Regions from separate parts of the Mixta intestinalis genome, predicted to be linked through region 3. Evidence: predicted binding sites of a transcription regulator. Region 3 holds the regulator's gene; each other region holds the start of a gene.

Region 1 (10,565 bases), 2.1 Mb from region 3:
CGGTTGTAACGAGGCCAGATTATTATCGTAGGCCAGCTGGATCAGCTTATCTTCCAGCGTAAAGCGCACTTCCAGCGCTTCGCCTACTTCAGAAAGCGCCTGCTGAAACTCAAGACAGTTATCGTGATCGATAGCTGCTTCCAGATGAGAATCATATAGCTGCATAATAGTTTCGGTATTGGCTTGCAGGCCGGGGTAAATCTGTGCTGCCGCCAGCAGCGGGCTGTCGCCGGTCATCTCTTCAATGATGCGTTCATAAATATTGAAATGGCCGGTAGAAAGATAATCCACCAGGTTCTGACAAAAATTATCAAGCGCCTGTTCATCCAGCGCGGTGAGAGACTCTTTATTCGGCTTGATGCCGACCACTTGATAATAAGCAACCAACAGTTGCCTGCGCGCATTCAGCCAAAAATCTACCAGTTCATTACGGCCACCTACGCGCTCGGTCAGAACGTTTAACTGGTTAAGCATGTTTGTCTCCGTGAGTTATAGTCTTACCGCTACTTATAATTACCATCAGTACAGAGGCCGTGTCCCGTATCCTTTCCTGTTTTAAGAATAATTACGGTGCCAGTCACAAAAAGCGTGCTGAAGCAAAGGGTGCTTTCCTATGGAACGAGAACTAACAAGCGTAGACGCTGGCTGGTGGGTTGTCAGCCATGAACAGAAAATATGGTTGCCAAATGGTGAATTACCTTTCGGTACGGCACAGGAGCTGGGGCTAACCGGTGCGCGCGGGGCCGCTATCGGTGAATGGCAGGGCGATACCGTCTGGCTGATCCGCGAGAATCGCAGCGAGAGTATGGGATCGATTCGGCAGATTATCGATCTTGAGAGCGGCTTGTTTCAGCTGGCCGGGCGTGGCGTCCAGCTGGCGGAATTTATACGTTCGCACCGCTACTGCGGCTACTGCGGTCATGAAATGCACCTCAGCAACAGTGAAAACGCCTGTCTGTGTGCGCACTGTCGCCAGCGCTACTATCCACAAATTGCGCCCTGCATCATTGTGGCGATCCGCCGCGATGACAAAATCCTGCTGGCGCAGCATGCCCGTCATCGTAACAGCATCTACACCGTACTGGCAGGGTTTGTGGAAGTTGGGGAAACCCTGGAGCAGGCGGTAGCGCGTGAGGTAATGGAAGAGAGCAATGTGCGGGTAAAAAATCTGCGTTATGTCACTTCTCAGCCCTGGCCTTTCCCTCATTCGCTGATGATGGCTTTTATGGCGGAATATGATGAAGGCGAGCTGCAAATTGATAATAACGAGCTGATTGACGCTGGCTGGTTTCGCTATGACGCATTGCCGCTGTTGCCGCCTGCCGGCACCGTGGCGCGCCGTCTGATTGAAGATACGGTGGCGCTTTGCCGCGCGGTGGATGAACAACCGTAACGGTTGCGACAGGACAGCAAACTTGTTTAACTGTCGGCCATAACGGCTGCCACCAGGCGCCTGTATTTGAGAGAGCCTATGATGAGCGAATTGAAAAACGATCGTTACCTGCGAGCCCTGTTGCGCCAGCCGGTAGATGTTACGCCGGTATGGATGATGCGTCAGGCCGGACGCTATCTGCCGGAATATAAAGCCACGCGCGCGCAGGCGGGCGATTTTATGTCGCTGTGTAAAAATGCCGAGCTGGCCTGTGAAGTCACGTTACAGCCGCTGCGTCGCTATCCGCTGGATGCGGCAATCCTCTTCTCTGATATTTTAACCATTCCCGATGCGATGGGGCTGGGGCTGTGGTTCGAGGCCGGAGAAGGCCCGCGCTTCGCTGCGCCGATTACCTGCCGCGCCGACGTTGAAAAGTTACCGATCCCCGATCCTGAACAGGAGCTGGGCTATGTAATGAATGCGGTGCGTACCATCCGTAAAAACCTACAGGGCGCGGTGCCGCTGATCGGTTTCTCCGGCAGCCCGTGGACGCTTGGCACCTATATGGTGGAAGGCGGTAGCAGCAAAGCCTTTACCAAAATCAAAAAAATGATGTACGCCGAGCCGGAAACGTTGCACGCCATGCTGGATAAGCTGGCTGACAGCGTTACGCTGTATCTTAACGCGCAAATTCGTGCTGGCGCTCAGTCGGTCATGATTTTCGATACCTGGGGCGGCGTGCTGACCGGGCGCGACTACCAGCAGTTCTCACTGCACTACATGCACAAAATCGTTGACGGCCTGTTGCGCGAAAACGACGGACGCCGTGTGCCGGTGACGCTGTTCACCAAGGGCGGCGGCCAGTGGCTGGAGGCGATGGCGGCGACCGGCTGTGATGCGCTGGGCCTCGACTGGACCACCGATATCGTCGACGCGCGCCGCCGCGTAGGGGATAAGGTTGCGCTGCAGGGCAATATGGATCCGTCTATGCTTTATGCATCACCTGCGCGTATTGAGCAGGAAGTTGCGAGCATTCTGGCTGGTTTCGGTCAGGGCAGCGGACACGTATTTAATTTAGGACATGGCATTCATCAGGATGTGCCGCCTGAACACGCAGGCGCGTTTGTGGAAGCGGTGCATCGTCTGTCAGGTCCTTATCACAAGGAGTAGAGATGGATATACAGGCATTACGGACCGAACAGCTACAGCGCGCTGGAGAAGTGGTGCGCCATGATGATTTCGATGTGATGCCGCCGCGCCTGATTGGCGGCGCGGATGTCGGATTTGAGCAGGGCGGCGACGTGACCCGCGCCGCCATGGTAATCCTGGAATATCCTTCGCTAAAGCTGATCGAATATAAGGTGGCGCGTATCGCCACCATCATGCCTTACATTCCCGGTTTCCTCTCTTTCCGTGAATACCCGGCGCTGCTGGCGGCCTGGGAGCTGCTGGAACAGAAACCCGATCTGCTGTTTGTCGATGGTCATGGGATTTCGCATCCGCGTCGGCTCGGCGTTGCCAGCCATTTCGGGATGCTGGTGGATGTACCGACTATCGGCGTGGCGAAGCGTCGCCTGTGCGGACGTTTTGAGCCGCTGGACGAAGAACCCGGCTCACAGCAGCCGCTGATGGATAAAGGTGAGAAGATCGGCTGGGTCTGGCGCAGCAAAAAGCGCTGCAATCCGCTGTTTGTTTCTACTGGTCACCGTGTCAGCATTGATACCGCTTTACAGTGGGTACAGAACTGTATGGCGGGTTATCGCCTGCCGGAACCGACGCGCTGGGCGGATGCAGTCGCCTCAGAACGCAGCGCCTTTCTGCGCTGGCAGAAGGGTTAGCCGTGCCGGAAGGGATCTTTTGCGTTACACTGCCGCCAGAATGATGTTGAAGAGACCCTGTCATGTTACGTAACCCTATCCATTTGCGCCTCGAAAAGCTGGAAAGCTGGCAGCATGTGACCTTTATGGCCTGCCTCTGTGAGCGGCTTTACCCCAATTATTGGGCATTTTGCCAGCAAACCGGCTTTGCCGACGCGCAGCGCTACCGCCGCATTCTCGATCTCATCTGGGAATCCCTGACGGTAAAAGATGCAAAAATCAATTTCGATTCGCAGCTGGAAAAGCTGGAAGAAGCGATTCCGCTGGCGGACGATTTTGACGTCTACGGCGTTTATCCGGCGATCGATGCCTGCGTCGCGTTAAGTGAACTGCTGCATTCACGTCTGAGTGGGGAAACGCTTGAGCATGCTATTGAGGTCAGCAAGGCATCAATTACGACCGTAGCAATGCTGGAAATGACCCAGGCCGGGCGGGAAATGACGGATGAAGAGCTGGGCAATTTACCGGCGATTGAAGAAGAATGGGATATCCAGTGGGAGATTTTTCGCCTGCTGGCAGCCTGTGAAGAGCGCGACCTGGATCTGATAAAAGGACTGCGTTCTGACCTGCGGGAAGCCGCGATAAGTAATATCGGTATAAAAATAGAGCAATAACGCGAGAAAACGTGACTTCATGCCTCAATTGTCGCGCCTAAAGGCTTCACATTCGCCCCCTGTCTGGTCTACATTTGGGGGGCTGAAAAATGTGGCTATCGGTGCGTGCAGGCTGAAGAGTGTCAGAATCTGGCTATTCCCTCGCACTCGATGCTTAGCAAGCGATAAATACACTGTAAGGATAACTTATGAACAAGACTCAACTGATTGATGTAATTGCAGAGAAAGCGGATCTCTCCAAGTCCCAGGCTAAAGCTGCGCTGGAATCCACCCTGGCTGCAATTACCGAGTCTCTGAAAGATGGTGATGCTGTACAACTGGTTGGTTTTGGTACTTTTAAAGTTAACCACCGTGCTGAGCGCACTGGCCGCAACCCGCAGACTGGCAAAGAAATCAAAATTGCTGCTGCAAACGTACCGGCATTCGTATCTGGTAAAGCACTGAAAGACGCTGTTAAGTAATCGCGTCGTTGCAGTGAAGGTTTTACGAGGGCGGCAATGATTTGTCGCCCTTTTGTTTTATGTCGTCTGTTATCGTAACGGAGCATCATGAAGCGGCTAATTGCACTTCTGACGTTATTGTTGGCAGGATGCAGCTCGCAGCCGACGCTGCCCGCTTTTACCGCCAGCGGCTATCTTGCCGATCGCGGTTCGGTACGCATCTGGCGTAAAAACCAGGATCGCCATGTTCATATGATGACGGTGTTTGCGCCGTTTCAGGGCGGAGCGACAATCTTTACGCGTTACAACTGGCAGGATGACAACCTGGTCAGTATGGAACGTCACCTTAGCGGCGCTCAGCCGGATGACATTACCCTGCGTTTCGATCGCGACGGCAGCCTGAGCTATATGCAACGACAGCTTGCCGGACGACGCGAATCGGTCAGTGAGCAAAATATCGAACTGTATAAATTCGAGGCGCAGCGGATGTTGCGTATCAGCGATGCGCTGCTGGCGGGAAGAGTGCTGCTAAAGCAGGGGCGCTGGCAAGGGGACGAAACGTTACGTAGCTGTCAGGGCGAGCCGCTAAAGCCTGCGCTGGATGAGCATGAATGGCAGTTTGTCCGTCAGTATCGCCATGCGGCGGGACAGGCGCTTAGCGTCGCCTGGCTGGAGGCACCAGCGGGCACCCAGCTGTTGCAGGTATCAGCGGAAGATGCATGTTCATGGGAGCCGCAGGAAGCGGATTTTTGATGTCAGCCGGAAGAGAGAGCGGCTCCGCCCACGCAGAGCAGAACCGCCAGCAGATTATTTGCGGTTGATAGCGCGATAGCCGATATCATGGCGGCAGAAGCTGCCTTCCCATGAGATGGGCGTTGCCAGTTCATAGGCGCGACGTTGCGCTTCAGCAATATCTTTCCCTAACGCCGTCACGCACAGCACGCGTCCGCCGTTGGTCAGTGCACGATCGTTTTCCAGCCGGGTTCCGGCGTGAAATACTTTGCCATCCGGCAAGGCTTCCAACGGCAGACCGTGAATAACGTCACCGGTGCGGTAGTCTCCCGGATAGCCGCCTGCTGCCAGCACCACACCCAGCGCCGGACGATCGTCCCAGCGTGAATCCTGTTTATCTAACGTACCGTCGCACGCCGCCAGACAAAGCTCAACCAGATCCGATTGCAGGCGCAGCATGATCGGCTGTGTTTCGGGATCGCCGAAGCGGCAGTTAAATTCAATGACTTTAGGCTGACCGTCTTTGCCAATCATCAGCCCGGCATACAGGAAGCCGGTATAAACATTGCCTTCTGCCGCCATGCCGCGCACCGTAGGCCAGATTACCTCATCCATCACACGCTGATGGATCTCCGCTGTTACCACCGGTGCCGGAGAGTATGCGCCCATGCCGCCGGTATTCGGGCCGGTATCGCCATCGCCGACGCGCTTGTGATCCTGGCTGGTGGCCATCGGCAGCACATGCTCACCATCAACCATAACGATGAAGCTTGCTTCTTCGCCATCAAGAAACTCTTCCACCACAATCCGGTGCCCGGCGTCGCCGAAGGCGTTACCCGCCAGCATATCGCGCACGGCGGCTTCCGCCTCTTCCTGCGTCATCGCCACGATAACGCCTTTGCCCGCCGCCAGACCATCCGCCTTAATCACAATTGGCGCGCCTTTAGCTTGTACGTACTGGAGTGCCAGCTCGACATCGGTAAAGTTCTGGTATTCAGCGGTGGGAATCTGATGGCGCGCCAGAAAATCTTTGGTAAAGGCTTTTGAGCCTTCCAGCTGCGCGGCGGCTTTGGTGGGGCCGAAAATTTTTAGCCCCGCCTGACGAAATGCGTCCACCACGCCTTTTACCAGTGGCGCTTCCGGGCCGACGATAGTCAGGCCAATGTTCTCTTTTTGGGCAAAGGCCAGCAGCGCCGGGATATCAGTCGCGGCGATATCGACGTTTTGTAGCGCAGGTTCCAGCGCGGTGCCCGCATTGCCCGGCGCAACGAAAACGCGATCAGCCAGCGGAGACTGGGACGCTTTCCAGGCCAGCGCATGTTCACGCCCGCCGTTGCCGATAATTAGAATATTCATCTGTTTCTCCGGGAGCAATTAATGGCGGAAATGGCGCATATCGGTAAAGATCATTGCAATGCCGTGTTCGTTAGCGGCGGCGATCACCTCTTCGTCACGAATTGAACCGCCGGGCTGGATAACGCAGCTTACACCAACGGCAGCAGCGGCATCGATTCCGTCACGGAACGGGAAGAAGGCGTCTGACGCCATCGCGGAGCCTTCCACTTCCAGTCCTTCATCGCCTGCTTTGATACCGGCGATTTTAGCGGAATAGACGCGGCTCATCTGTCCTGCGCCGATACCGATAGTCATATTGTTGCGCGCATAAACAATGGCGTTGGATTTCACAAACTTCGCCACCTTCCAGCAGAAGAGCGCGTCACGCAGTTCCTGCTCTGTTGGCTGGCGCTTGCTGACCACGCGCAGCTGGTGGCTTTCTACCATACCCAGATCGCGATCCTGCACTAACAGGCCGCCGTTGACGCGCTTAAAGTCCAGGCCGGGAACGCGCTGCTGCCAGGTGCCGCAGGTCAGCACGCGCACGTTCTGTTTGGCCGCCGTTACCTTTAACGCCGCTTCGCTGACGGAAGGGGCAATAATCACTTCAACAAACTGACGGCTGATAATCGCTTCTGCGGTAGCTTCATCCAGTTCGCGGTTAAAGGCGATGATACCGCCGAAAGCAGAGGTAGGATCGGTTTTATAAGCGCGATCGTAAGCGTCAAGCAGAGAGCCGCCTACCGCTACGCCGCACGGGTTAGCGTGCTTCACGATAACGCAGGCGGGCTCATCAAAGGCTTTAACGCACTCCAGCGCGGCATCGGTATCGGCAATGTTGTTATAGGAGAGCGCTTTGCCCTGAAGCTGTTGCGCGGTGGCGACGGAAGCTTCTTTAACTTCCTCTTCTATATAGAATGCGGCCTGCTGGTGGCTGTTCTCGCCGTAGCGCATATCCTGTTTCTTGATAAAGTTCAGGTTCAGGGTACGAGGGAAGCGTCCGGCTGGCGCGTTTGTTTCGCCATGGTAGGCGGGCACCAGGCTGCCGAAATAGTTGGCGATCATGCTGTCGTAAGCGGCGGTGTGTTCAAACGCCTTAATCGCCAGATCGAAACGGGTTTCCAGCGTTAACGCATTCTCATTAGCATCCAGCTCGGCAATGATTGCCTGGTAGTCGCTGCTTTTCACTACGATGGCGACATCTTTATGGTTCTTGGCCGCTGAGCGTACCATCGTCGGCCCGCCAATATCGATATTCTCTACCGCGTCCTCCAGCGTGCAGCCTTCACGCGCTACGGTCTGAGCAAAAGGATAAAGGTTAACGACAACCATATCGATCGGTGCAATATGGTGCTCCGCCATGATGGCGTCATCCTGACCGCGACGCCCCAAAATACCGCCGTGTACTTTTGGATGCAGCGTTTTAACACGACCGTCCATCATCTCCGGGAAACCGGTGTAATCGGAAACCTCTGTTACCGGCAGGCCCGCGTCTGCAAGCAGGCGAGCGGTACCGCCGGTGGAGAGCAGTTCAACACCCCGGCTGGAAAGAGCCTGAGCGAATTCGACGATACCGGCTTTATCAGAAACGCTGAGCAGAGCACGGCGTACAGGGCGACGTTGTTGCATGGTGGTTTTATCCCTTGGCTTTGGTTCGCAAGTAAAGAGCGTTACATCAAGCTTAAGAATTAATACAGCCGTAAGCTTCAGGTAACGCCCCATCAGGGGCATTGCTAACGTCGGCTGGCATTGTAGCGAAAACGTTTGCGCGATGCTCGTCTAAATTAAATGGCTGGCGCAATGTGGGTAATTCTGTGGATAACTGGGTATAAACCCGGCTTTTGCTGAGGATTGCAGCAAACAGTCATTTTATTGCAATTTAGCGGTTGCAGCGCCGCGAGAACTCCCTATAATGCGCCTCCATCGACACGGCACAGCGGCTTACGCCACGCGGTGTTGAGCGGTTCAGCGGTTCTGAATCGCCGGAGAAAAACTTCCCGAAAAAGGGGTTGACTCTGAAAGAGGAAAGCGTAATATACGCCACCTCGCAACACGGCGAAGCGCCCTGTTGCACTGCTCTTTAACAATTTATCAGACAATCTGTGTGGGCACTCACGGAACGGATATCGCAAACTAATTGCAGTATCAAAGTCTCTGAGTGAACACGTAATTCATTACGACGTTTTTCTCTGAGCATCAGACTTTAATTGAAGAGTTTGATCATGGCTCAGATTGAACGCTGGCGGCAGGCCTAACACATGCAAGTCGAACGGTAGCGGGAAGAAGCTTGCTTCTTTGCCGACGAGTGGCGGACGGGTGAGTAATGTCTGGGAAACTGCCCGATGGAGGGGGATAACCACTGGAAACGGTGGCTAATACCGCATAACGTCTTCGGACCAAAGTGGGGGACCTTCGGGCCTCACGCCATCGGATGTGCCCAGATGGGATTAGCTTGTTGGTGGGGTAACGGCTCACCAAGGCGACGATCCCTAGCTGGTCTGAGAGGATGACCAGCCACACTGGAACTGAGACACGGTCCAGACTCCTACGGGAGGCAGCAGTGGGGAATATTGCACAATGGGCGCAAGCCTGATGCAGCCATGCCGCGTGTATGAAGAAGGCCTTCGGGTTGTAAAGTACTTTCAGCGGGGAGGAAGGGGTGAGCCTTAATACGGTTCGTCATTGACGTTACCCGCAGAAGAAGCACCGGCTAACTCCGTGCCAGCAGCCGCGGTAATACGGAGGGTGCAAGCGTTAATCGGAATTACTGGGCGTAAAGCGCACGCAGGCGGTCTGTCAAGTCGGATGTGAAATCCCCGGGCTCAACCCGGGAACTGCATCCGAAACTGGCAGGCTTGAGTCTCGTAGAGGGGGGTAGAATTCCAGGTGTAGCGGTGAAATGCGTAGAGATCTGGAGGAATACCGGTGGCGAAGGCGGCCCCCTGGACGAAGACTGACGCTCAGGTGCGAAAGCGTGGGGAGCAAACAGGATTAGATACCCTGGTAGTCCACGCCGTAAACGATGTCGACTTGGAGGCTGTGAGCTTGACTCGTGGCTTCCGGAGCTAACGCGTTAAGTCGACCGCCTGGGGAGTACGGCCGCAAGGTTAAAACTCAAATGAATTGACGGGGGCCCGCACAAGCGGTGGAGCATGTGGTTTAATTCGATGCAACGCGAAGAACCTTACCTGGTCTTGACATCCACGGAAGACTGCAGAGATGCGGTTGTGCCTTCGGGAGCCGTGAGACAGGTGCTGCATGGCTGTCGTCAGCTCGTGTTGTGAAATGTTGGGTTAAGTCCCGCAACGAGCGCAACCCTTATCCTTTGTTGCCAGCGCGTGATGGCGGGAACTCAAAGGAGACTGCCGGTGATAAACCGGAGGAAGGTGGGGATGACGTCAAGTCATCATGGCCCTTACGACCAGGGCTACACACGTGCTACAATGGCGCATACAAAGAGAAGCGACCTCGCGAGAGCAAGCGGACCTCACAAAGTGCGTCGTAGTCCGGATCGGAGTCTGCAACTCGACTCCGTGAAGTCGGAATCGCTAGTAATCGTGGATCAGAATGCCACGGTGAATACGTTCCCGGGCCTTGTACACACCGCCCGTCACACCATGGGAGTGGGTTGCAAAAGAAGTAGGTAGCTTAACCTTCGGGAGGGCGCTTACCACTTTGTGATTCATGACTGGGGTGAAGTCGTAACAAGGTAACCGTAGGGGAACCTGCGGTTGGATCACCTCCTTACCAGCGGATACCATTCGGTGAAGTGCTCACACAGATTGTCTGATAGAAAGCATGAGCAAGGCGTCTTGCGAAGCAGACTCAGTGTCCCCTTCGTCTAGAGGCCCAGGACACCGCCCTTTCACGGCGGTAACAGGGGTTCGAATCCCCTAGGGGACGCCACTTGCTGGTACGTAAGTGAAAGTTACCTGCCCCCATATCTTAAAACTGACTTTAGCGAGTCGGCTTTAAGATATTGCTCTTTAACAATCCGGAACAAGCTGAAAATTTGAAAGAGCGGCTTTTTTACAGAAGCCGTTCAGAGTCTCTCAATTTCTCGCGCCGGTAAGTGTCTCACGAGACGCTTGCGGGTTGTGAGGTTAAGCGACGAAGCGTACACGGTGGATGCCCTGGCAGTCAGAGGCGATGAAGGGCGTGCTAATCTGCGATAAGCGCCGGCAAGGTGATATGA
Region 2 (10,565 bases), 2.1 Mb from region 3:
GAAGGATTTCGATTACGTACGCGTTGACTGGTATATTCATGAAGAGCAGATCTGGTTTGGTGAATTAACGTTCACGCCGGGCGCTGGACTGGTTACCGGACTCGATCGCGGCCTGAATCGCATGATGGGGGAGATGTGGTTACAGGATCATATTATACCTTCGCTGCCACCAGGCACCGCTGACGTTACAGATGTTACGCTGCCGGTAATGCTGAAGAAGGTGTGAAAGTATTGCCGTGAGGTTTATCAGATATAAAAAAAGCGAGCTGGCGTGCTCGCTTTTTTTATTAATAATTGATTAAGGCATTGGCCATTCCGGTGGCGTCTGGCTCATGATATTAACGAACGCGTCTTTGGTAATGTTCAGGAAATTATTGATATTTTCCATGCTGAACGTCATACCCAGCAGTCCGGCCACAAACCAGCAGGTCAGGCCAACACCAATGCCGCTGAACATAAAAGCCATTACCGGATGGCTTGTCTGGCGACACTTAATTTTAAATGTGCTGGCGAAAAACATCAGGACGGCGCTTAGCAGTTCCCAACGCATTACAACAAGGCTGGCGGTAAGCGTAGCCATAACATTCAACCTCTGTTTTCTATCAACCCTGACGCCCCAAAGAGAGACGCGATAAAGATGCCAGGGAGTCTTTACCGGTCGTAACGTGCCATACCAAAGTGTGACTTGAGTCACATTATATCACTGCTTTTTAAAAGTTGAACAAAATTTATGCCACGAGAAATTATATAGCACTTGGCGTAAAAGTTATTATTATTCAGTCGCTTGGTTTGTTTTGGTGTGCGATTTTTTACGATTATTATTGATTTTTAGCAGGGAAATGGGCGCTAACGGTTACGGTAATAACCCAAACAGTAATCTCTTAGGGAGTAAAAGCACGGGCCCAGGATAAATCCTGATCCGTCCGACAGAAATACAACGGAAATCCATTTAGCTGATTGTTTTAACAGGAAAACTTCAAAAATATCGCTGGCTTTGGGATGAATCTGACTCCGTGAGTCATTGTACGCATGATGGCAGCTGGATAGTCTTTTGAGACCGCATTTTACCTCCGTAGCGTTAGCGAGAGCAGTAGCGCTATCACGCAGCATTATCTATCTCATTCAGGACGCCATTATGACCAGGTTGCACTCTGCCTCTAACATCGTTCTGAGGTGCTGTCTGTTACAGAAACATCCTTCATGTAACGGTAGGCCGGATGGAGGAAGCTATGATCGGAAATAGCCTGAGCGACAGAAACGCCGGACCAGCGCCTGCGCGCCCCACGCTGCGTAAATCACTACAGCGTATTCATCTGATCATTATTATCGTTTCGATGACTATTTCCGGCCTTTCACTTTCCACCCTCTCGCTGATCGCGCTGCGTAATTATGCGGAAAACAATCTGGAGCTGCTTGCCTCCACGCTCAGCTTTACCGTGCAGCCATCGGTAATAAAAGGTGACGCCCGGACCGTTCATGAGGCGCTGGCAGAGATTGGCAGTCGCGGCAGCTTTTCATACGGGCGCGTCTACAATCGCCAGGGCGAATTGCTGGCAGGCTGGCACGCTTCGCCACGGCAGCGTCAGAACGGCGTTGAACGGTTGATTGCGCGCTGGCTGTTTCCGGCACCGGTTAGCGTACCGATAATACATAGCGGAGAAACCATTGGGCGAATCTGGCTGATTGGCGATGCCTGTAACGTCATTGAGTATCTGTATAAGACCTTTGCCTGGCTGGCGGCCAGCCTGATGATGACCGCAACGCTCGCCTCGCTGCTGTCGCGGCGTATGCATGCCGGGATATTACAGGCGCTACAGAGTATTACTTCCGTTACGCATGATGTACGGCAGCGTCGCGCTTTCGCGCAGCGGGTGCCCGCCGCAGAGATCGCTGAACTGGATGCGTTGAGCCATGATTTTAATAGTCTGCTACAGGAGCTGGAAGAGTGGCAGCACAGTATCAGGCGGGAGCATGCCAGTCTGGCACACCAGGCCAGTCATGATGCGCTGAGCGGTTTGCCTAACCGCATCGCTTTCGAGCGCGCCCTGCAACGGGCTTTTGCCGATAGCGAACGACGCCAGAGGCTGGCGCTATTATTTATCGATGGCGATCGTTTTAAAGAGATCAATGATACCTGGGGCCATGCCGCCGGTGACGCCATTATTACCGCAACGGCACAACGGCTGCGCGTGCAGGTCAGAAAAACGGATATGGTCGCGCGGCTGGGCGGCGATGAGTTTGCCATTTTGCTGCACGATATTAGCGGGCCGGACCAGATCGCACGCGTGGCGCAGCATCTGATGAACGCGATGAAAAAGCCGCTAATTCTGCCGGATGGTCAATCTATTCTCTGGTCGCTGAGCATCGGTGCCGCGCTGGGTAAAAGCGCGAGATCGGCTGAAGGATTACTGGCTCAGGCCGATGCCGCCATGTATCACATTAAGTCGCTTGGCGGCGGCTGGTATCTGTCACCACTCGGACAGAGCCAGCCGCAGGCTGAACCGGCCTGACTTTAGCCGCTTACCGGACAGCAAGCGCCGGTAGTGCGCTGGGCAAAACTGCCCATATTGTCGACGCGCGGAAAGCTAACCGGACGCTGACGCAATGCATTCTGCCGACGCATACTGTGGCGATAGGCCGTTGGTGTCTGTGAAAACTGGCGGCGGAAAACGCGGGAGAATGTCTGTTGTGAATCAAAACCATACTGCATGGCGATATCGAATACCGGGCGCTGAGTCATCGTGAGCGCTTCGGCCGCCAGGGTCAGACGACGTTCACGAATGTAGCTGCCCAACGTCTGTTTCGTTACGGTACGGAACATACGTTGCAGGTGCCACTTGGAGTAGCCAGCTTTGGCTGCGACTTCGTCGATAGAAAGGTTCTTATCCAGATTCCGATCAATCCAGTCAGTCAGAGAATGAATAATGTCGTTATGCATCATGACTACGTCCTTTTGTTGAGATTTTGCGCTTTGCGAGTTAATGGTGGGGAAGTATAATTCCTCAAGTTAACTTGAGGTAAAGCGTAAAATGAAAAAAAATGCCTATCCCAAACCGGTGCTGACACCAGGAGAAGTTGCGAAGCGTAGCGGCGTGGCCGTTTCGGCGCTGCACTTCTATGAATCGAAGGGGCTGATAACCAGTACGCGTAACGCAGGTAACCAGCGGCGCTACAGTCGTGACGTGCTGCGCCGGGTTGCCATCATCAAAATCGCTCAACGTATCGGTATTCCGCTCGCAACGGTTAGCGAAAATCTGGCGCATATGCCTGGCGATAAGCGTATTTCGACCAAAGCATGGGAGGAGCTGACTGAGCAGTGGCGTCAGGAGCTAACCAAGCGAATTGAGACGCTGACTCGCCTGCGTGACGATCTGGATGGTTGTATCGGCTGCGGTTGCTTATCGATGCGTGATTGCCCGCTGCGTAACCCTGGCGATAAGCTGGCGGAAGAGGGCACCGGCGCTATCCTGCTCGATCCGCATCGCGATGAGGAGTAGCCGCTATACTGGAGGCTAACGCATCGTTGCAGGAGCCTTCTATGATCGTGGTACATCATCTGAACAATTCGCGCTCCCAGCGCATTCTTTGGCTACTGGAAGAGCTGGCGCTGCCCTATGAAATCAGGCGCTACCAGCGCCAGGCGACGATGCTGGCACCTGAAACACTGAGAAAAGTGCATCCGCTGGGGAAAGCGCCGGTCATTACCGATGGCGATCGGGTGATCGCTGAGTCAGGAGCCATACTGGAATATCTTGCTGAACGCTATGATCGTCAGCACCTGCTGTCGCCGCAGAATGAAGAGGCAAAACTGGAGAGCCGCTACTGGCTGCACTATGCGGAAGGTTCGTTGATGCCGCTGGTGGTGATGCGTCTGATCTTTAGCCGTATGGGGAAACCTCCGGTCCCCTGGCTGCTGCGTCCGGTCGGCGCAGCGTTTGGTAACGGCGTGCGTAAAGGCTTTATTGATAAACAACTGGCGACACATCGTCAGTTTATTGAGCAGCATCTGGCGCATCGCGCGTGGTTTGCCGGTGAGCAGCTATCGCTGGCGGATATTCAGATGAGTTTTCCCATACAGGGGCTGGCGGCGCGCGGCGGCCTGAAGGAGATGCCCGCTACCCAGGCGTGGCTGGATAAGGTTACCCGTCGTCCTGCCTGGCAACGCGCTATTCAGCAGGGCGGCGAACTGGATCTGACGGGCTCCGATAACTGATTTTTACTCCCCTCCTGCGCCAACTCGTGAATTATCCTGAATCATGGGTAAAGAGCAGTTGAAAATCTGTTAGCAAAGACAGGATAATCGTTTGCCTTTTTACAGGCCGCTATCCGGCCCCTTTTCGCGCGGCGAGGTAAACGTTTGCTTTTTTTAATGGGTATAGGGCAAGCGTTTTCACGCGGGTCTTTCCAGGGATCCAGACCACGCAGTATTACGCCGCGTCGCGCAGGCCGTCATCCAAAATAACGAGGTTTTTCATGTCGACTCCATCACAACCCGCGCGTCGTTCGCTCGATGCCTGGTTTCAGATCTCCGCGCGCGGCAGCAGCGTGCGTCAGGAGATTATCGCTGGCCTAACCACCTTTCTGGCGATGGTGTATTCCGTTATCGTTGTGCCGGGCATGTTGGGCAAAGCCGGTTTTCCGCCTGCGGCGGTGTTTGTCTCGACCTGTCTGGTAGCCAGCGTTGGCTCGATCATTATGGGCCTGTGGGCCAATCTGCCGATGGCGATTGGCTGCGCGATTTCGCTCACCGCCTTTACCGCCTTCAGCCTGGTACTGGGACAGCAGATCGCTATTCCGGTGGCGCTGGGCGCGGTATTCCTGATGGGTGTACTGTTTACGCTGATTTCCGCTACCGGTATTCGTGCCTGGATTCTGCGTAATCTGCCGATGGGCGTGGCGCACGGTACCGGTATCGGTATCGGCCTGTTCCTGCTGCTTATCGCCTCTGATGGCGTGGGCCTGGTGGTGAAAAATCCGGCGGCGGGCCTGCCGGTGGCGCTGGGCGACTTTACCTCTTTTCCGGTAATCATGACGCTGCTTGGGCTGGCTGCTATCTTTGGTCTGGAAAAACGCCGCGTGCCGGGCGGCATTCTGCTGACCATTATCGTTATTTCGCTGATTGGTCTGGCGGTAGATCCGGCGGTCAGCTTTAAAGGGCTGTTTGCGATGCCAAGTTTGAACGATGCGAACGGTCAATCGTTGCTGTTCAGCCTTGATATCGGCGGCGCGCTACAGACGGCGGTACTACCCAGCGTGCTGGCGCTGGTAATGACGGCGGTTTTTGACGCTACCGGCACTATCCGCGCGGTAGCAGGGCAGGCTAACCTGCTGGATAAAGACGGGCAGATCATCAGCGGCGGTAAGGCGCTGACTACTGACTCCCTCAGCAGTATTTTTGCTGGTCTGGTCGGCGCATCGCCTGCGGCGGTTTATATTGAATCGGCAGCCGGGACAGCGGCGGGCGGGAAAACCGGCCTGACGGCGATTGTGGTTGGCGTGTTGTTTTTACTGATTCTGTTTATGTCGCCGCTGGCTTATTTAGTACCAGCCTATGCGACTGCACCTGCACTAATGTATGTTGGCTTGCTGATGCTGAGCAACGTAGCGAAAATCGACTTTAACGATTTTGTCGATGCGATGTCAGGACTGCTGACGGCGGTATTTATCGTTCTGACCTGTAATATCGTCACCGGTATTATGGTTGGTTTTGGCTCGCTGGTGATTGGACGCCTGTTTGCTGGCGAGTGGCGCAAGCTGAACGTTGGCACTGTGATTATCGCTGTGGCGCTGGTGGCTTTTTACGCTGGCGGTTGGGCACTGTAACTGCTCTTGGCGCGGCAGCATAATGCCGCGCCTGCTTTACCGGACACGTTGCATTTCCTGCCTTCCGCTTGATAAACAGAGAATCATCCTGAAGCTACAGGAATCGCACGCCTTGTTTTTAACAGACTTAGCGTTTTGTTTTACACTGCTGAGGGGCGACCCCCAGGGTAATCGACTACAACGCCTGTTGGAAGGGGCTATAAGGAAAGCATGGAAATCTTTTTTACTATTCTCATCATGACGCTGGTGGTGTCGCTATCCGGCGTCGCTGCTCGCATTATTCCGTTCCAGATTCCGCTGCCGCTGGTGCAAATCGCCGCGGGCGCGCTGCTTGCCTGGCCGACTTTTGGCCTGCATGTCGACTTCGATCCGGAACTGTTTTTGGTCCTGTTTATTCCGCCGCTGCTGTTTGCGGACGGCTGGAAAACGCCAGTTAATGAATTCCTGCATCACGGGCGGGAAATTATCGGCCTCGCGCTGGTGCTGGTGTTGATCACCGTGGTTGGGATTGGCTACCTGATTTACTGGATGGTGCCGGGCATTCCGCTGGTTCCTGCCTTTGCGCTGGCGGCGGTGCTGTCGCCTACCGATGCCGTGGCGCTGTCAGGCATTGTCGGTGAAGGGCGCATCCCGAAAAAAATCATGTCTATTTTGCAGGGCGAAGCGTTAATGAACGACGCCTCCGGCCTGGTATCGCTAAAATTTGCCGTCGCGGTGGCGATGGGCACGATGGTATTTACCGTTTCCGGTGCCACGGTGGAATTCTTTAAAGTTGCTATCGGCGGCCTGCTGGCCGGTGCTGCGGTATGCTGGCTGTTCGGTAAATCGCTGCGCCTTTTCAGCCGTCTGAGCGGTGACGACCCCGCCACGCAAACCGTACTGTTGCTGCTGTTGCCGTTCGCCTCTTATCTGATTGCAGAACACCTGGGCGTATCGGGCATCCTGGCAGCGGTTGCCGCCGGTATGATGATTACCCGTTCCGGCATTATGCGCCACGCGCCGCTGGCGATGCGTCTGCGCGCTAACAGCGTCTGGCAGATGTTGGAATTTGTATTTAACGGCATGGTATTCCTGATGCTGGGCCTACAGCTGCCGGGTATTCTGGAAACCTCAATTACCGAAGCGAATGCCGATCCGAACGTGCAGCTGTGGATGCTGTTCACCGACATCCTGCTGGTTTACGCCGCGCTGATGCTGGTGCGTTTTGGCTGGCTCTGGACAATGCAGCGCCTCAGCAAACGCTTCCTCACTAAAAAGCCGATGGAATTTGGCAACTACAGCACGCGCGAGCTGCTGGTCGCCTCTTTTGCGGGCGTGCGCGGGGCGATTACCCTGGCGGGCGTGCTCTCCATTCCGCTGTTCTTGCCCAATGGTGATGCGTTCCCTGGGCGCTATGAGCTGGTGTTCCTTGCAACCGGCGTGATTCTGTTCTCATTACTGGTTGGCGTTATCCTGTTGCCAGTGCTGCTGCGTGGCGTTGGCGGCGTTGATAAGAGCAGCGATCGCCGTGAGATACAGCAGGCGCGGGCAATGATGGCGGGCGTGGCGATCGAAAGCCTGTACAAGATGGAAGAGCGCCTGACGCATGATACGCAAGAGAACATCGATAATGAGCTGCTGAAAGAGGTTAGTTCACGCGTTATCGGCAACCTGCGCCGCCGTGCCGACGGGCAAAGCGATCTGGAACATGCGCATATTGCCGAGGATCTGGAGCGTCGTTTCCGCCTCACCGCGTTACGCGCCGAGCGTGCCGAACTTTATCATCTGCGGGCAACGCAGCAGATCAGTAACGAGACCATGCAGAAGCTGCTGCGCGATCTCGATCTGATGGAAGCGCTGCTGGTTGAAAAAGAAGACCATTAACGCTGATGACGAATATGGGCGGCTCAGGCCGCCCTTTTTTATACCGACAGCTTTGGCGTTTCGTCCGGCCAGAAAGTGCGGCAGCAGTCAATCCAGGCCTGAGCGCTGCGGGAAAGATAGCTTCCTTCGCGCCAGATTAGCCCCAGCGTCCAGGTCAAATCTGATTCCAGCGGTAGCCACAGCAGCGACTGTTTATCCAACCGCTGACAGATCGGCTCCGGTAAAATCGCCACGCCCATTCCCGCCTGAACCATTGCGGCAAGAAAATCCCACTGCCCGCTGCGCACCGCAATTTGTGGTGACAGACCGGCCCGCTGAAACGCTACCTTTAGCTGCCGGTTAAGAGAAAATTCCTCATTAAAAATCAGTAACGGATGTTGCGCTACCTCTGCCAGTGAAATACTTTTTCGATCGCGCCAGGGCGTAGTGTGCGGTAACAAAACGCAGAGCGGATGGCGCATCAGCGTTAACGTATTTAGCGGCAGCGGCTCATCCACCGGTAACGCGGTTAAGGCCAGATCGAGGCTACCGGACAGCAGCGCCTCCTGTACCGCCAGGCCGCCCGCCTCAACGATTTTTAGCGCAATGCCAGGATAGCGCTGGCGGAAAGCAGAGACGGAGCCAGCAATCTGCATACCCACCATCGGCGGCACGCCAAGCCGTAGCTCACCGGTTTTAAGCTGGTTAATATCCGCAATTTCCATTTCCAGCTGCTTAAATTCCTGCAAAATGAGCTGGCCACGCTGATAGACCACCTCGCCGCTGTCGGTCAGATGCAGCTTGCGCCCCTCGCGTAGCAGTAGCGTACAGCCCATCTCCTCTTCCAGATGGCGCAACATTTTACTGATAGTCGGCTGAGTGACGAACAGAGCCTCCGCTGCGCGGGTAAAGCTTTGCTGCCGTACCACCTCCACGAAATACCGTAGCGCCCGAACGTCCATAAATTATTCCGATAATGAATAGTTCGAATAATATTAATTCATTTTTTTCACCCTTTCACCGCGCCGTATAATGACAGCCGTCACAGACAGAGCAGGAGAAGCAAATTATGGCAGTTGCGATAAGCCCGCAACGCACAGGCTGGCTACAGCGTTTGCAGGTACCGTTACAGGTGGGTATTTATATCGTCCTGTTTATTTTTGCCCAGCAGCTGGTGAGCTGGCTGCATTTGCCGCTACCGGCCAATATTGTCGGGATGGTGTTAATGCTGGCGTTGATTATGCTGCGCATTATCCCACTGAAATGGGTCAAGGCAGGCGGTAACTGGTTGCTCGCTGAGATGCTGCTGTTTTTCGTCCCGGCAGTAGTGGCAGTGGTGAACTACGGTGATTTGCTGAAAGTGGAAGGCTGGCGCATCTGCGTGGTCATTGCTCTCAGTACAATAATGGTGTTAAGCGCTACGGCGCTGGTGGTTGATCGCGTTTACCGGCTGGAAATTCGGCTGGCGCAGCGTAAGCAGGTGCGCCATGATTGATCTCATACTTAGCCTGCTCTGTTTTATCGCCACGCTCTGCATCTATTTTCTTAATAAACGACTTTACCGGCGCTGGCGTAAGCTGGTGCTGATGCCGCTGGTACTGACGCCGCTGGTGCTGGTAGTGATGCTGCTGTTTGCGCATATTTCCTGGCAGGATTATATCGGCGAAAGCCACTGGCTGATTTGGCTGCTTGGCCCGGCAACGCTGGCCTTTGCCGTGCCGGTATATGAGAACCTGGCCATCATTCGTCGGCACTGGATGTCGCTGACGGCAGGGGTAATAACCGCGACGCTGGTGGCGGTATGTAGCTCAGTCTGGCTGGCACGGCTGCTGTCGCTGCCGGAAGTGATTCAGCGTAGCCTGGCCGTTCGTTCAATCACCACGCCGTTTGCGTTAGCGGCGGCTTCGCAGGTAGGCGGTCAGCCCGATTTAGTTGCGCTGTTCGTGGTTATTACCGGCGTTTTTGGGATGGCGGTGGGCGACGTGTTATTCCTGCGCCTGGCGGTGAAAGAAGGGATAGCGAAGGGTGCGGGTTTAGGTGCCGCTTCGCACGGGGCCGGTACTGCTCGCGCCTATGAAATTGGACAGCAGGAAGGCGTTGTCTCCAGTCTGGTGATGATGTTGTCGGGCGTATTAACCGTGGTTGCCGCGCCGTTAATCAGCCAGATAATGTGGGCTGCCAGTTAACCTCCAGAAAAAAGGCCGCGTAAGCGGCCTTTGTCTGTCATCCATCCTTAATGCGCTTTTCCCTGATCGATACCGATACCGGTTTGTGAGCGAACAAACTGGGCGCGGAACAGCTGGCGCTCCTGTGCGCCCTGCGCCGAACCATCGGTAATTGAGAAAAACCAGGTACCGATAAAAGCCACCAGCATTGAGAAGAGGGCCGGATACTCATAGGGAAAAACCGGCGCGGCGTGACCCAGCACCTGAACCCACACCGTCGGGCCCAGAATCATCAGCAGCACCGCCGTTAACAGGCCCAGCCAGCCGCCGGTCATTGCGCCACGCGTGGTTAGTTTTGACCAGTACATCGACAGCAGGATAATCGGGAAGTTACAGCTGGCGGCGATGGAGAAGGCCAGTCCTACCATAAAGGCGATGTTCTGTTTCTCAAACAGAATCCCCAGCGCAATGGCTACCACGCCCAGCACCAGCACGGTGATTTTCGATACCCGCAGCTCTTCACGCTCGGTCGCCTGGCCTTTACGTACTACGCTGGCGTACAGATCGTGTGATACGGCGGAGGCACCGGCCAGCGTCAGCCCGGCTACCACCGCCAGGATGGTGGCAAAAGCGACCGCAGAGATAAAGCCGAGGAAGGTGCTACCGCCTACCGCATTTGCCAGATGCACTGCCGCCATATTGTTGCCGCCGATCAACGCGCCGGTAGCATCTTTA
Region 3 (10,565 bases):
GCAGCGCGCGCAGGTAGCCAACGGCCTTATCGGTTAACGCCGGATCGATATTATGCATGGCGCGAATCATATAACCGGCGTTCCACAGCACGACCATAATCAGTACCGCGACCAGCCCGGCAAGCCAGTAGGCCTGGCGCACCTGATGCGCGATGCGATCGCGCCGCCCGGAGCCGTTAAGCTGGGCAACAACCGGCGTCAGAGCAAGGATCAGACCATGCCCGAAAAGAATGGCGGGTAGCCAGATGGATGTGCCCACTGCGACGGCGGCCATATCCGTGGCGCTAACGGCGCCGGCCATGATGGTATCAACAAAGCCCATGGCCGTTTGCGCCACCTGCGCCAGGATAACGGGAATGGCCAGCGCTAATAATTGACGCGCTTCTGTCAGGTACTTCTGCACGTAAACACCTTTTTATGTTTATAAGAAAGAAACATCCGCCCGACGGGCAAGATCGTAAAGAATAGAAGAATCCATGAGCGGATGAGAAAGGATCATAGCGGTAACCCGTTAGTAAGGAAACCGCATTTTATTTACCCCAGCGCACGCTGTTCACGCTTTTACCCGCCTCGTCAGTGGCGGAGAGTATGGTAATATCAGTAAAAACAGACTGAGGTTAAGCTATGTTTACCGGAATTGTACAGGGCACCGCAGAAGTGGTGGCCATTGAAGAAAAAACCAACTTTCGCACCCATACGATTAAAATGCCACCGGAGCTCCTGCCCGGGCTGGAAACGGGCGCATCGGTAGCGCATAACGGCTGCTGCCTGACCGTTACCGACATCGATGGCGATCGGGTCAGTTTCGATCTGATGAAAGAGACGCTACGTATTACCAACCTGGGCGAATTGCAGACCGGGGATGTGGTAAATATCGAGCGCGCCGCAAAATTCAGCGATGAAATTGGCGGACATCTGATGTCTGGTCATATTATGACCACGGCAGAAGTCTGCAAAATCATTAATGCGGAAAATAACCGTGAAATCTGGTTTAAACCGCAGGACAGCGCGCTGATGAAATATATCCTGCACAAAGGTTTTATCGGTATTGATGGTATCAGCCTGACCGTTGGCGATGTCACCAAAACTAAATTCTGCGTGCACCTGATCCCGGAAACCCTGGCGCGTACCACGCTGGGAACGAAAAAGCTGGGACAGCGGATTAATATTGAGATCGACCCGCATACGCAGGCGGTTGTTGATACGGTAGAGCGCGTGCTGGCGCAGCGAGAAGCCACGCTGGCAGCGAGCGCCGCCGCAGAGAGCGAACAGTAAAAGCCATAAAAAAACAGGCAACCGGGTTGCCTGTTTTTATGCTGACGCTAAACGCAGCGATTAATGCGGTACGCGCAGGCCGCCTTCCACACCGCGACTGAATACCACCTGCCAGAGCTGAATGTCACGTGCGCGGAATGCTCCGGCACAGGCGTTCAGGTAGTAAGTAAACATCCGTTTAAAGCGTTCACCATATTTTTCTTCCAGCTGCGACCACGCCTGTAAAAAGCGCTCATACCATGCCATCAATGTGGTGTCATAATCAGCGCCGAAGTTATGCCAGTCTTCCATAATGAAGTGGGATTCACTGGCCTGGGCGATATGGCGTACTGAAGGCAGGCAGCCGTTAGGGAAGATATATTTATCGATCCAGGGATCGACATTCATATCGGTTTTGATTGCGCCAATAGTATGCAGCAGGAACAGCCCATCAGGCTTAAGATTACGGTCGGCAACCTCAAAATAAGTGGCGTAATTTTTAGGGCCGACGTGTTCAAACATCCCGACAGAAACGATGCGGTCATACTGATCGTTTAAATCGCGGTAATCCTGTAACAGAATGGTGACATCAAGCCCGGCACAACGCTGTTGCGCCAGCTTCTGCTGTTCTGCGGAGATGGTAACGCCATGGACGGAAACACCATAATTGCGTGCGGCGAATTCGGCCAGGCCACCCCAGCCGCAGCCGATATCCAGCAACTTCATGCCCGGTTTGAGCTGAAGCTTTTCGCAAATCATTTTTAGCTTAGCCTGTTGCGCCTCTTCCAGCGTTTTGGCTTCTTTCCAGTAGCCGCAGGAATACTGCATAAAGGGATCAAGCATAAGCGAAAAAAGATCGTTGCCCAGATCGTAGTGCTCTTTGCCAACCATCCACGCACGTTTTTTAGACTGTAAATTGGTCAAACGCGCCGCAGCGATACGCAAAGTATCTTTGATATGATGAGGAAGCTGCTGATCCAGTTTATTTTTCAGCACGCGATGGAAAAACATATCGAGCCGTTCGCATTCCCACCAGCCATCCATGTAGCTCTCGCCCAAGCCGAGGGAGCCTTCCTGTAAAACACGTTTAAAAAAATCAGGGTTCTTTACCTGAATATCCCAGGGGCGCTTGCCGTTGATCTCGATATCGGCCATTTCCAACATTTCATGGGCGATACGATACCAATGGTTTTCCTCCAGGTTCACTTCTTCTATGCACGATGAACTCATAGCTTCTCCATCACCTGTGTGATACGAACCTGAGAAATAGAATAGTCAATTTCTGCAGGGTTGTGAGAAATCTCACGGAAAAACGTATGTCAGATATCCGACGTTATACAGAGGATTGAAACTGACCGAATAGCCAGCGCGACAAACGGCGATAAAAGATTCGTTGCCTGGAAAAAAAACGCAATAGTTATTATAAGTCAAAGCCTGGGAGCGAGTATATGCTCACCCCAGGGAATATACAATGACTAACAGTTAGTGTGCTAATTAATAGGCACAGATAGAAACTTATTCATTCAAATGCTTTCCTGGTTATCAGCCGCTGTTGCTGAAATATCACGTCGGGTAAATTGCAGAATATAGCCCAGCACAACCAGAAAGACGGTAAACAGCATTACCGAGCAGGTGGTCAGCAGCGGCTGGCTAAGCCAGCTGGAAACCGCCAGACTGGCGAAAAAACAGAGCCCCAGTTGCAGACAGTTTTGCAGCGCGGCGGCTTTACCCGTGTCGTGCGGAAAAGGAAGCAGTGCGTTTGCCACTACGACAGGATAGATAGCGCCATTAGCCAGTGCCATTCCACAAAATGGTGCCAGCAGCCCCCACAGCGTAGCGTGCCCGCTCAGCGCCACCATAAACAGAATAATCACGCTGCTCGCAAAGAAGCCCAGCAGGAAAGGAAGCAACGTTTTGCCGCTGCGCCGTTGCAGGGCTGCACGGCAGCCAAAGCCGCCAATCAGAAAAGCGATAGTTTGCGGAATATAGCTCAAACCGATGTCGGCCGGACTTAAACCGAGATCGTGCAGAATAAACGGCGAGCCGGTTAGCCAGGCGAAAAAGCTAGAGGAACAGGCGGCATAAATCAGCACGTTACCGCTAAAGATACGTGAGGCCAGCAGACGGAAAAAGCCGACACGTGGCCGCTCGGCGTGTGGGGTGACGGTTTTTTTGAGCGTCGCGGTAGCGAACAGCAGCGGCAGAGTAATCAGCAGCAGCACCAGGAAAATGATACGCCAGGAGAAATGATTCAGTATCCACGCGCCTAACAGCGGGGCCAGCGCCGGTGACAGTGCCACCAGCGGCATAATCGTTGCAAACACGCGGTTGGCCTGTGCGCCGCGATAGCGGTCAACCACCAGCGCCTGCCAGCTTACCGTCGCGGAGCAGACGCCTACCGCCTGGATAAAACGCAGGGTCAGCATCTGCCAGGTCTCGCTGGCCCACAGCATACCGGCACAGCCCAGCGCGAACAGCGCCAGACCAAACAGCAGAACCGGCTTGCGTCCGAAGCGATCGGAAAGCGGTCCCCACACCAGCTGAGCGCAGGCGAAACCGCCAAGGAATACCGTCAGGCTGGCGCTGATGATGCCCGCTGAAGTATGAAAGCTGTCCTGCATGGCGGTGAAGGCGGGCAGATACATATCAGTGGCGAGGAAGCCAAGCGTGCTGAGCAGCGCCAGGTAGAGCATAAATCCTTTTGAACCAGACATTTTTTTCTCATCATTAGCAGGTAAACAGACGGCGCGAGGTTAAAGGATGTTTTCTTTAATGTGAAACGTTAAAATTTGCCGGATGCTGTCAAATTTTTTGCAGGCAAAATATGTGGTCAGAACATGCGCTTGAAGTTATCGATGCCGTAGCACGTACCGGCAGTTTTTCAGCCGCCGCCAGCGAATTACATCGGGTTCCTTCCGCTATCAGCTATACGGTACGGCAGCTGGAGTCATGGCTGGCAGTACCGCTGTTTGAACGACGCCATCGCGATGTGGTGCTAACGGAAGCGGGCGAGCTTTTTATTCGCGAAGGGCGATCTGTTATCAAAAAAATGCTCGCCACGCGTCGGCAGTGCCAGCAGGTGGCTAACGGCTGGCGCGGGCAGCTCAGTATCGCTGTCGATCGGATCGTTAAGCCGCAGCGTACGCGCCAGCTGGTGCTTGATTTTTACCGACACTTTCCTGATATGGAACTCCTTATTACGACGGAAGTCTTTAACGGCGTCTGGGATGCGCTGGCGGATGGACGCGTGGATGTGGCGATTGGCGCTACCCAGGCCGTTCCGGTTGGCGGACGCTTTGCCTTTCGGGATATGGGCGCGCTGAACTGGCGCTGTGTGGTCAGCGCCGGGCATCCGCTGGCGGAAAAATCAGGTTGCCTGGAGGAGGATGATATTCGCCCCTGGCCTTCGCTGGTACTGGAAGATACCTCGCGTGCCTTACCGCGCCGTACCACCTGGACGCTGGATAATCAGCGGCGGCTGGTGGTGCCCGACTGGGAAAGCGCCTTTGATTGTCTGCGCGCCGGGCTGTGTGTCGGTATGGTGCCCGGTCATTTTGCCGCGCCGCCGTTGGCATCAGGCCTGCTAAAAGAGATCTCGCTGCCCGATCCTTTTCCAGACAGCCACTGCTGCGTCAGCTGGGCAGAACAAAGCGGCTCGCCCGCGCTGCGCTGGCTGCTGGATTATTTAGGGGATACCGAGACGTTAAATCGGGAGTGGTTGCGGGAAGAGCAGGTTGCTCAGGAGAAGGTGCTCTCCTGAGCAGGAACAATTAACGGCGATAGTCGCGGAACGGACCGTCGATAACCGAGCGACGCTCGATCAGCGTAGGATGCACTTCAATGGTGTGCGATACCTCGCGTTTGTTGACGATACGATCTAACAGCATATCGAAGGCGGCCTCGCCCAGCTGCTCTTTTGGCTGATGCACGGTAGTCAGCGCTGGCGTGAAATAGCGGGCGTTGCGTACGTTATCGTAGCCGATGACCGAGATATCCTGCGGTACGCGCAGGCCCATCTCATCTGCTGCGCAAATGGCGCCCATCGCCATAATATCGCCGCCGCAGAATACTGCGGTGGGACGCTGCTTTTGCGCCAGAATCTGCTGCATGGCGCGATAGCCCGATTCCGGTTCGAAGTCGCCCTGTACGATCCATTCATCGCGTACGGTAACGCTGGCTTCGTTCATCGCCTTCATAAACCCGGCCAGTCGTCCGCCGCCGGTGTTGCGCTCCATCTGTCCGGGAATAACGCCGATGTCGCGATGGCCACGCTCGATCAGATAGCGCCCGGCGATATAGCCGCCTTCAAAGGCGTTATCCAGCACGGTATCGGTAAAATCACCGCGTGATTCGCCCCAGTCCATGACTACCATCGGAATGTTGCGGTTCTCCTCAAGCATTTTTAACAGCGCTTCAGGGTATTCAGAGCACATAACCAGCAAACCATCCACGCGCTTTTGCGCCATCATCGACAGGTAAGCCTGCTGTTTTTGCAAATCGTTATGGGCGTTGCCCAAAATCAGGGTATAGCCCTGTGCGAAACAGCGCGTCTCTATGGTCTCAATAATTTCAGCAAAATAGGGCGCTTCGCTGGAGGTCGCCAGCAGGCCAATCGACTTGGTGTGGTTAACTTTCAGGCTGCGCGCTACCGCGCTTGGTGAATAGTGTAGTTCCTTGATTGCTGCCCACACTGCTTCACGGGTATCTTCCGCGACAAAACGGGTCTTATTGATGACGTGTGATACCGTCGTGGTAGAAACGCCGGCACGCTTCGCGACATCTTTGATTGTTGCCATTAAAAAATAACTCCTGCGCCTATCATAACAGGTTGATAAGCCTGATGTTAAACGTTTGCGTCCCCATAGCGTAATTCAGCGTACCTGGCGATTGTCGTTATGCTGGCTGAGGTACGTCTGGCGGGCGGGACGTCTTTATAAAAAGGGACTAACAGCGGCAGTTGACCGCTGTTGCGCAACGCAAAGCGGGGATTCTACCAAGCTGGCGCAAAGAAAACGAGATTTTTACCGACGAGTATGGGAAAATCAATCCCTCATTTTTTTTGTGGTTAATAAGGGAGGGCGGATTGAGCACGGATTTGAAGCTGGCATTATGTACCGCCGCCGCAGCGCTGTCGTTGATTCTTGCGTTCAGCCTCACTGCTGCAACGCATTAGGGAAAAGCCTCAGTAATAAAAAAAGCCTGTCATCAGACAGGCTTTTTTTATTGCGCAACTGCTTAGCGAACGGTTCTGGGCGTCATCACCCGGCGTGCGCCAACATAATGCCGCTGCCAGTAATCATCGCTCAGCTGGCTAATCTGAATATCTTTACCGGTACGCGGTGACTGAATAAAGCGCCCGTTACCGAGATAAACACCAACGTGATCGGCAGCGCCGCGGTTAGTAATGCGGAAAAAGACCAGGTCGCCTTTTTCCAGCGCCCCACGGCTTACCGGAGCAGCATCGCGCAGGTGATACATCTCATTGGCGGTGCGGGGAATCTTAAATTTCAACACGTCTTTATAGGCATACCAGACCAGACCGCTACAGTCGAAGCCGGTATGCGGCGAGGAACCGCCCCAGAGGTAAGGTTTACCCAGCTGATTCATCAGCTTATTCATTGCCGTTTCACGCGCCCGTTGATAACGCTCACGGTGCGCTCTGGTCAATACCAGCGGCCCGTGGGTCGCGTCAGTGAATTCAACTTCATCATGATGCAGTTCACCACGGTGATGTCCATAGCGCAACTTAGCCGTTTTGATACTGCTCATTTTTGCGCTGCCGCTTTTGGCAGCGGTGACAGTAGCCGCGTGGTGACCTACCTTTGTCAGCCTGGCACTGCCGTTTTTCACCGGCTTGCTTTTCTTATTCAGCTTGCTTTTTTCAGCCGTCGTCAGGCGGGATTTTTTGCTGGTGGTTTTTACCGGGCGACGTTTGCGCCGTTCATCTTCACGGGCGCTCTTTTTATCAATTTTATGCTGGCTGGCCTTAACCGGTGCCTGTGGAGAAGCCTGCGCAACGTTAAAAAACAGTTGAGCAAAGGCCAGCATAAAAAGCGCAATCAGTAAACGCATGGCGTAGCTACAATAAAGGCGCGATAAGCGCGCAAAGTTAAACATATTTCTGTCGTAACGACAGACCCCTGAAGGCCAATTCTAATCTAACTTTTTCTGAAAAGGTAAAGCTTTTGCAGTAGATTAAACTTTAATTGCATTAAGATGTAAAAATAAGCGGAAACAGGCGCTTATCCCAACGAAATTATTACCAGTTATTAATTAGTTTCCATTTTAGCGAAGTGACAGCAGCGTCGATTTTCTGTGCAATTTTTATTGGTTTCCCTGCCAGTATTAACCTTACAGAAAATGTCGTTTTCAGTGACCCGTTACAGTCGCTACAATCATCTGACACGAAGCAAGCTATTTAAGGAAGGCAATTATGAGTACTGTTGAAAAAATTCAGCGCCAGATCGCAGAAAACCCGATCCTGCTGTACATGAAAGGTTCGCCAAAGCTGCCAAGCTGTGGTTTTTCTGCTCAGACGGTTCAGGCTCTCTCTGCCTGTGGCGAACGCTTCGCCTATGTGGATATCCTGCAAAATCCTGATATTCGCGCAGAGCTGCCGAAATATGCTAACTGGCCGACCTTCCCTCAGCTGTGGGTAGACGGCGAGCTGGTTGGCGGTTGTGATATCGTCATTGAGATGTTTCAGCGCGGCGAACTGCAAACGCTGATTAAAGAAACCGCCGAGAAGTATAAAGAAGCAGAATAAGCTTCAGCGCAGCATAATTAGCAAGGGGCACCCGGAGTGGTGCCCTTTTTTATTGCCTGATACGAACTATTTTTCCGCCGTCAGCATATTCTCGACAGACATGTCTTCTTCTACCGGCAGCGGTGGCCAGCCGCCCAGCCGTTTCCAGCGGTTTACCAGTTCGCAAAAAAGCTCGGTGGTGCGCTCGGTATCATACAGCGCGGAGTGCGCCTGGCTGGCGTCAAAGGCGATACCGGCTGCCTTGCAGGCTTTTGCCAACACCGTCTGACCAACCACCAGGCCGCTAAGCGCAGCGGTATCAAAGGTGGCAAACGGATGAAAAGGGTTACGCTTCAGGCCAACGCGCTCGGCGGCCGCCATCATAAAGCTGTGATCGAAATTGGCATTATGGGCCACCATAATGGCGCGATTGCAGCCGCAATCTTTCAGGCCTTTACGAACCTGCTTGAATATTTCGTGCAGCGCATCATATTCACTGACGGCACCGCGCAGCGGGTTATGGGGATCGATGCCGTTGAACGCCAGCGCTTCGGGTTGTAAAACCGCGCCTTCAAAAGGCTCGACGTGAAAATGCAGCGTCTGGTCACGCTGTAGCCAGCCGTCGGCATCCATCTTCAGCGTGATAGCGGCGATTTCCAGCAGCGCATCGGTTTTAGCATTAAACCCGGCGGTTTCCACATCAATAACTACCGGATAAAATCCGCGAAAGCGGTCAGATAACGCATTCAGTTGTTTCGATTCAGACATCAGCATCTCATTGGCGAAAAATTGCAGCGCGTATTATGGCAAATTTCGCCGCAGCTTGCAGCAGCCGGAAAAAGAAGGGCGTCCGCAGACGCCCTGAAAACTTACTGGCCGAGCCCCTGTCCCGCCTGTTTATTTTCAATCAGTTCGATTTTGTAACCGTCCGGATCTTCCACGAAGGCGATAATGGTACTGCCGCCTTTGACCGGGCCCGCTTCACGGGTTACGTTGCCGCCAGCCTGACGAATTTTTTCGCAGGTTGCCGCAACATCATCCACGCCCAGCGCGATGTGGCCGTAAGCGTTGCCCAGATCGTATTTTTCCACGCCCCAGTTGTAGGTCAGTTCAATAACCGCGCCTTCGCTTTCATCGCTGTAGCCAACGAACGCCAGACTGTATTTATACTCCTGATTTTCGCTTTCACGCAGCAGGCGCATGCCCAGTACACGCGTATAAAAATCGAGGGAGCGCTGCATATCGCCAACGCGCAGCATGGTATGAAGTAAGCGCATAGTTTTCTCCTGAAAAAAGAGTGTCATCATCCGATAACGGTCAAAAAAGCGTAGTACAAACGTGCGATTCAGGGGACGGAACTGGGAGGACAAAGAAATAGACCAGTCGTCTTGAAGCGCACGTTTTTTAATTTAGCTGGACGGCAACAGCTGTAAAATTGCCGCCAGCGCATGGGTTAACGCGCTGCCGTCACGACGTATCTTGCTCTGTAAACTGGCACCCAGCCAGAGCGAGTAGAGCGTCTGGGCCATCACATCTGGATCAAGGCTGAACGGTAATGCGCGCTGAGCTGCCGCGTTGCGTAATACCGATGCCAGAATCGCCGTTTGTGCGGCTGCGCCGCGTTCCAGCGCCAGCCGCATCTCTTCAGAGAGATCGCACACTTCCGCCGAAATTTTTACTGCCAGACAATTTTCTATGTGACCGGTTTCGCGAAAGCGCTGCTCGGCCTGTTGATAATAGCGCAGTAAACGTTCCCGTGGCGTATCCTGATGGCTGGCGAACCAGCCGGACATATCCTGTTGCAGAGCGCTGAAATAGCGTTCAAGCATCGCCACGCCAAAGGCTTCTTTCGAGCGAAAATAGTGGTAAAACGATCCCTTCGGCACGCCAGCCCGGCTGAGCAGTTCGCTCAGGCCCATGCCGGTAAAACCGCGCTGTAAACAAAGCTGCTCGCCGATAGCGAGCAGATGTTCACGGGTATCTTGTCGGGTCGTTTTACTCATAGCGTTCAGAGTAATAGACCAGTTGGTCTAATGCAACCCTACTGCGTCTGACAGTTTTTCAACAGATCGCGTCCCGGCTGATAGAGAGCGGTTTGAATATTCATCATCCCCAGCAGCGTATGGAACACGTTGTCCTGCGATATCTCATCCTGTTGGGCATGCTGGCGCAGACATTTTTCGTTGATGCCAAAAGTACGGGCATAGTCGGCGGAGAGCCACATCAGGAACGGTATGTGGGTCTGCTGACTGGGCGCGAACAGATAAGGCGCGCCATGCAGATACATCCCATGTTCACCCAGCGATTCACCATGATCGGACAGGTAGATTAGCGCAACGTTAAACCGGCTCTGATAGCTTTTCAGTAAATCGATGGTATCGCTCAGCATCGAATCGGTATAAAGCAGCGTATTATCATAGGTATTCACCAGCGCCTGATGATCGCAGTCCTGAATCTGTTTGCTGTCACAGGTGGGGGTAAACTGGCGCATTTCCGGCGGATAGCGCAGGTAGTAGGCGGGGCCGTGGCTGCCCATCTGATGCAGTACCACTACCGTGTCGTTATT

The links. The regulator PurR, encoded in region 3, represses purine synthesis genes. The targets are predictions, from matches to a motif close to CANGCAAACGTTTGCNTG.
Region 1: purH (bifunctional phosphoribosylaminoimidazolecarboxamide formyltransferase/IMP cyclohydrolase) is a predicted target of PurR. The motif match lies at 8,124-8,141, and genes of this name have one in related genera.
Region 2: C7M51_RS15330 (NCS2 family permease) is a predicted target of PurR. The motif match lies at 4,347-4,364, and genes of this name have one in related genera.

What each region holds. Positions count from the first base shown of each region.
Region 1 is NZ_CP028271.1:3,376,215-3,386,779, reverse strand. It holds gene rsd (sigma D regulator) at 1-474, opposite strand, end outside; gene nudC (NAD(+) diphosphatase) at 614-1,393, shown strand; gene hemE (uroporphyrinogen decarboxylase) at 1,475-2,542, shown strand; gene nfi (deoxyribonuclease V) at 2,545-3,210, shown strand; gene C7M51_RS15610 (YjaG family protein) at 3,273-3,863, shown strand; gene hupA (nucleoid-associated protein HU-alpha) at 4,052-4,324, shown strand; gene C7M51_RS15600 (DUF1481 domain-containing protein) at 4,412-5,056, shown strand; gene purD (phosphoribosylamine--glycine ligase) at 5,111-6,391, opposite strand; gene purH (bifunctional phosphoribosylaminoimidazolecarboxamide formyltransferase/IMP cyclohydrolase) at 6,410-7,999, opposite strand; rRNA gene C7M51_RS15585 (16S ribosomal RNA) at 8,575-10,117, shown strand; tRNA gene C7M51_RS15580 (tRNA-Glu) at 10,201-10,276, shown strand; rRNA gene C7M51_RS15575 (23S ribosomal RNA) at 10,472-10,565, shown strand, end outside.
Region 2 is NZ_CP028271.1:3,308,798-3,319,362, reverse strand. It holds gene C7M51_RS15360 (ATP-grasp fold amidoligase family protein) at 1-226, shown strand, start outside; gene C7M51_RS15355 (YjcB family protein) at 299-580, opposite strand; gene dgcN (diguanylate cyclase DgcN/YfiN) at 1,230-2,510, shown strand; gene soxS (superoxide response transcriptional regulator SoxS) at 2,513-2,941, opposite strand; gene soxR (redox-sensitive transcriptional activator SoxR) at 3,030-3,497, shown strand; gene C7M51_RS15335 (glutathione S-transferase family protein) at 3,539-4,213, shown strand; gene C7M51_RS15330 (NCS2 family permease) at 4,474-5,823, shown strand; gene C7M51_RS15325 (Na+/H+ antiporter) at 6,034-7,686, shown strand; gene C7M51_RS15320 (LysR family transcriptional regulator) at 7,725-8,627, opposite strand; gene C7M51_RS15315 (CidA/LrgA family protein) at 8,735-9,160, shown strand; gene C7M51_RS15310 (LrgB family protein) at 9,153-9,851, shown strand; gene actP (cation/acetate symporter ActP) at 9,899-10,565, opposite strand, start outside.
Region 3 is NZ_CP028271.1:1,245,301-1,255,865, forward strand. It holds gene mdtK (MdtK family multidrug efflux MATE transporter) at 1-403, opposite strand, end outside; gene C7M51_RS05890 (riboflavin synthase subunit alpha) at 625-1,275, shown strand; gene cfa (cyclopropane fatty acyl phospholipid synthase) at 1,336-2,484, opposite strand; gene punC (purine nucleoside transporter PunC) at 2,778-3,968, opposite strand; gene punR (DNA-binding transcriptional activator PunR) at 4,079-5,014, shown strand; gene purR (HTH-type transcriptional repressor PurR) at 5,025-6,050, opposite strand; gene cydH (cytochrome bd-I oxidase subunit CydH) at 6,350-6,427, shown strand; gene C7M51_RS05920 (C40 family peptidase) at 6,490-7,326, opposite strand; gene C7M51_RS05925 (Grx4 family monothiol glutaredoxin) at 7,685-8,020, shown strand; gene rnt (ribonuclease T) at 8,087-8,767, opposite strand; gene gloA (lactoylglutathione lyase) at 8,869-9,276, opposite strand; gene C7M51_RS05940 (TetR/AcrR family transcriptional regulator) at 9,409-10,002, opposite strand; gene eptA (phosphoethanolamine transferase EptA) at 10,041-10,565, opposite strand, start outside.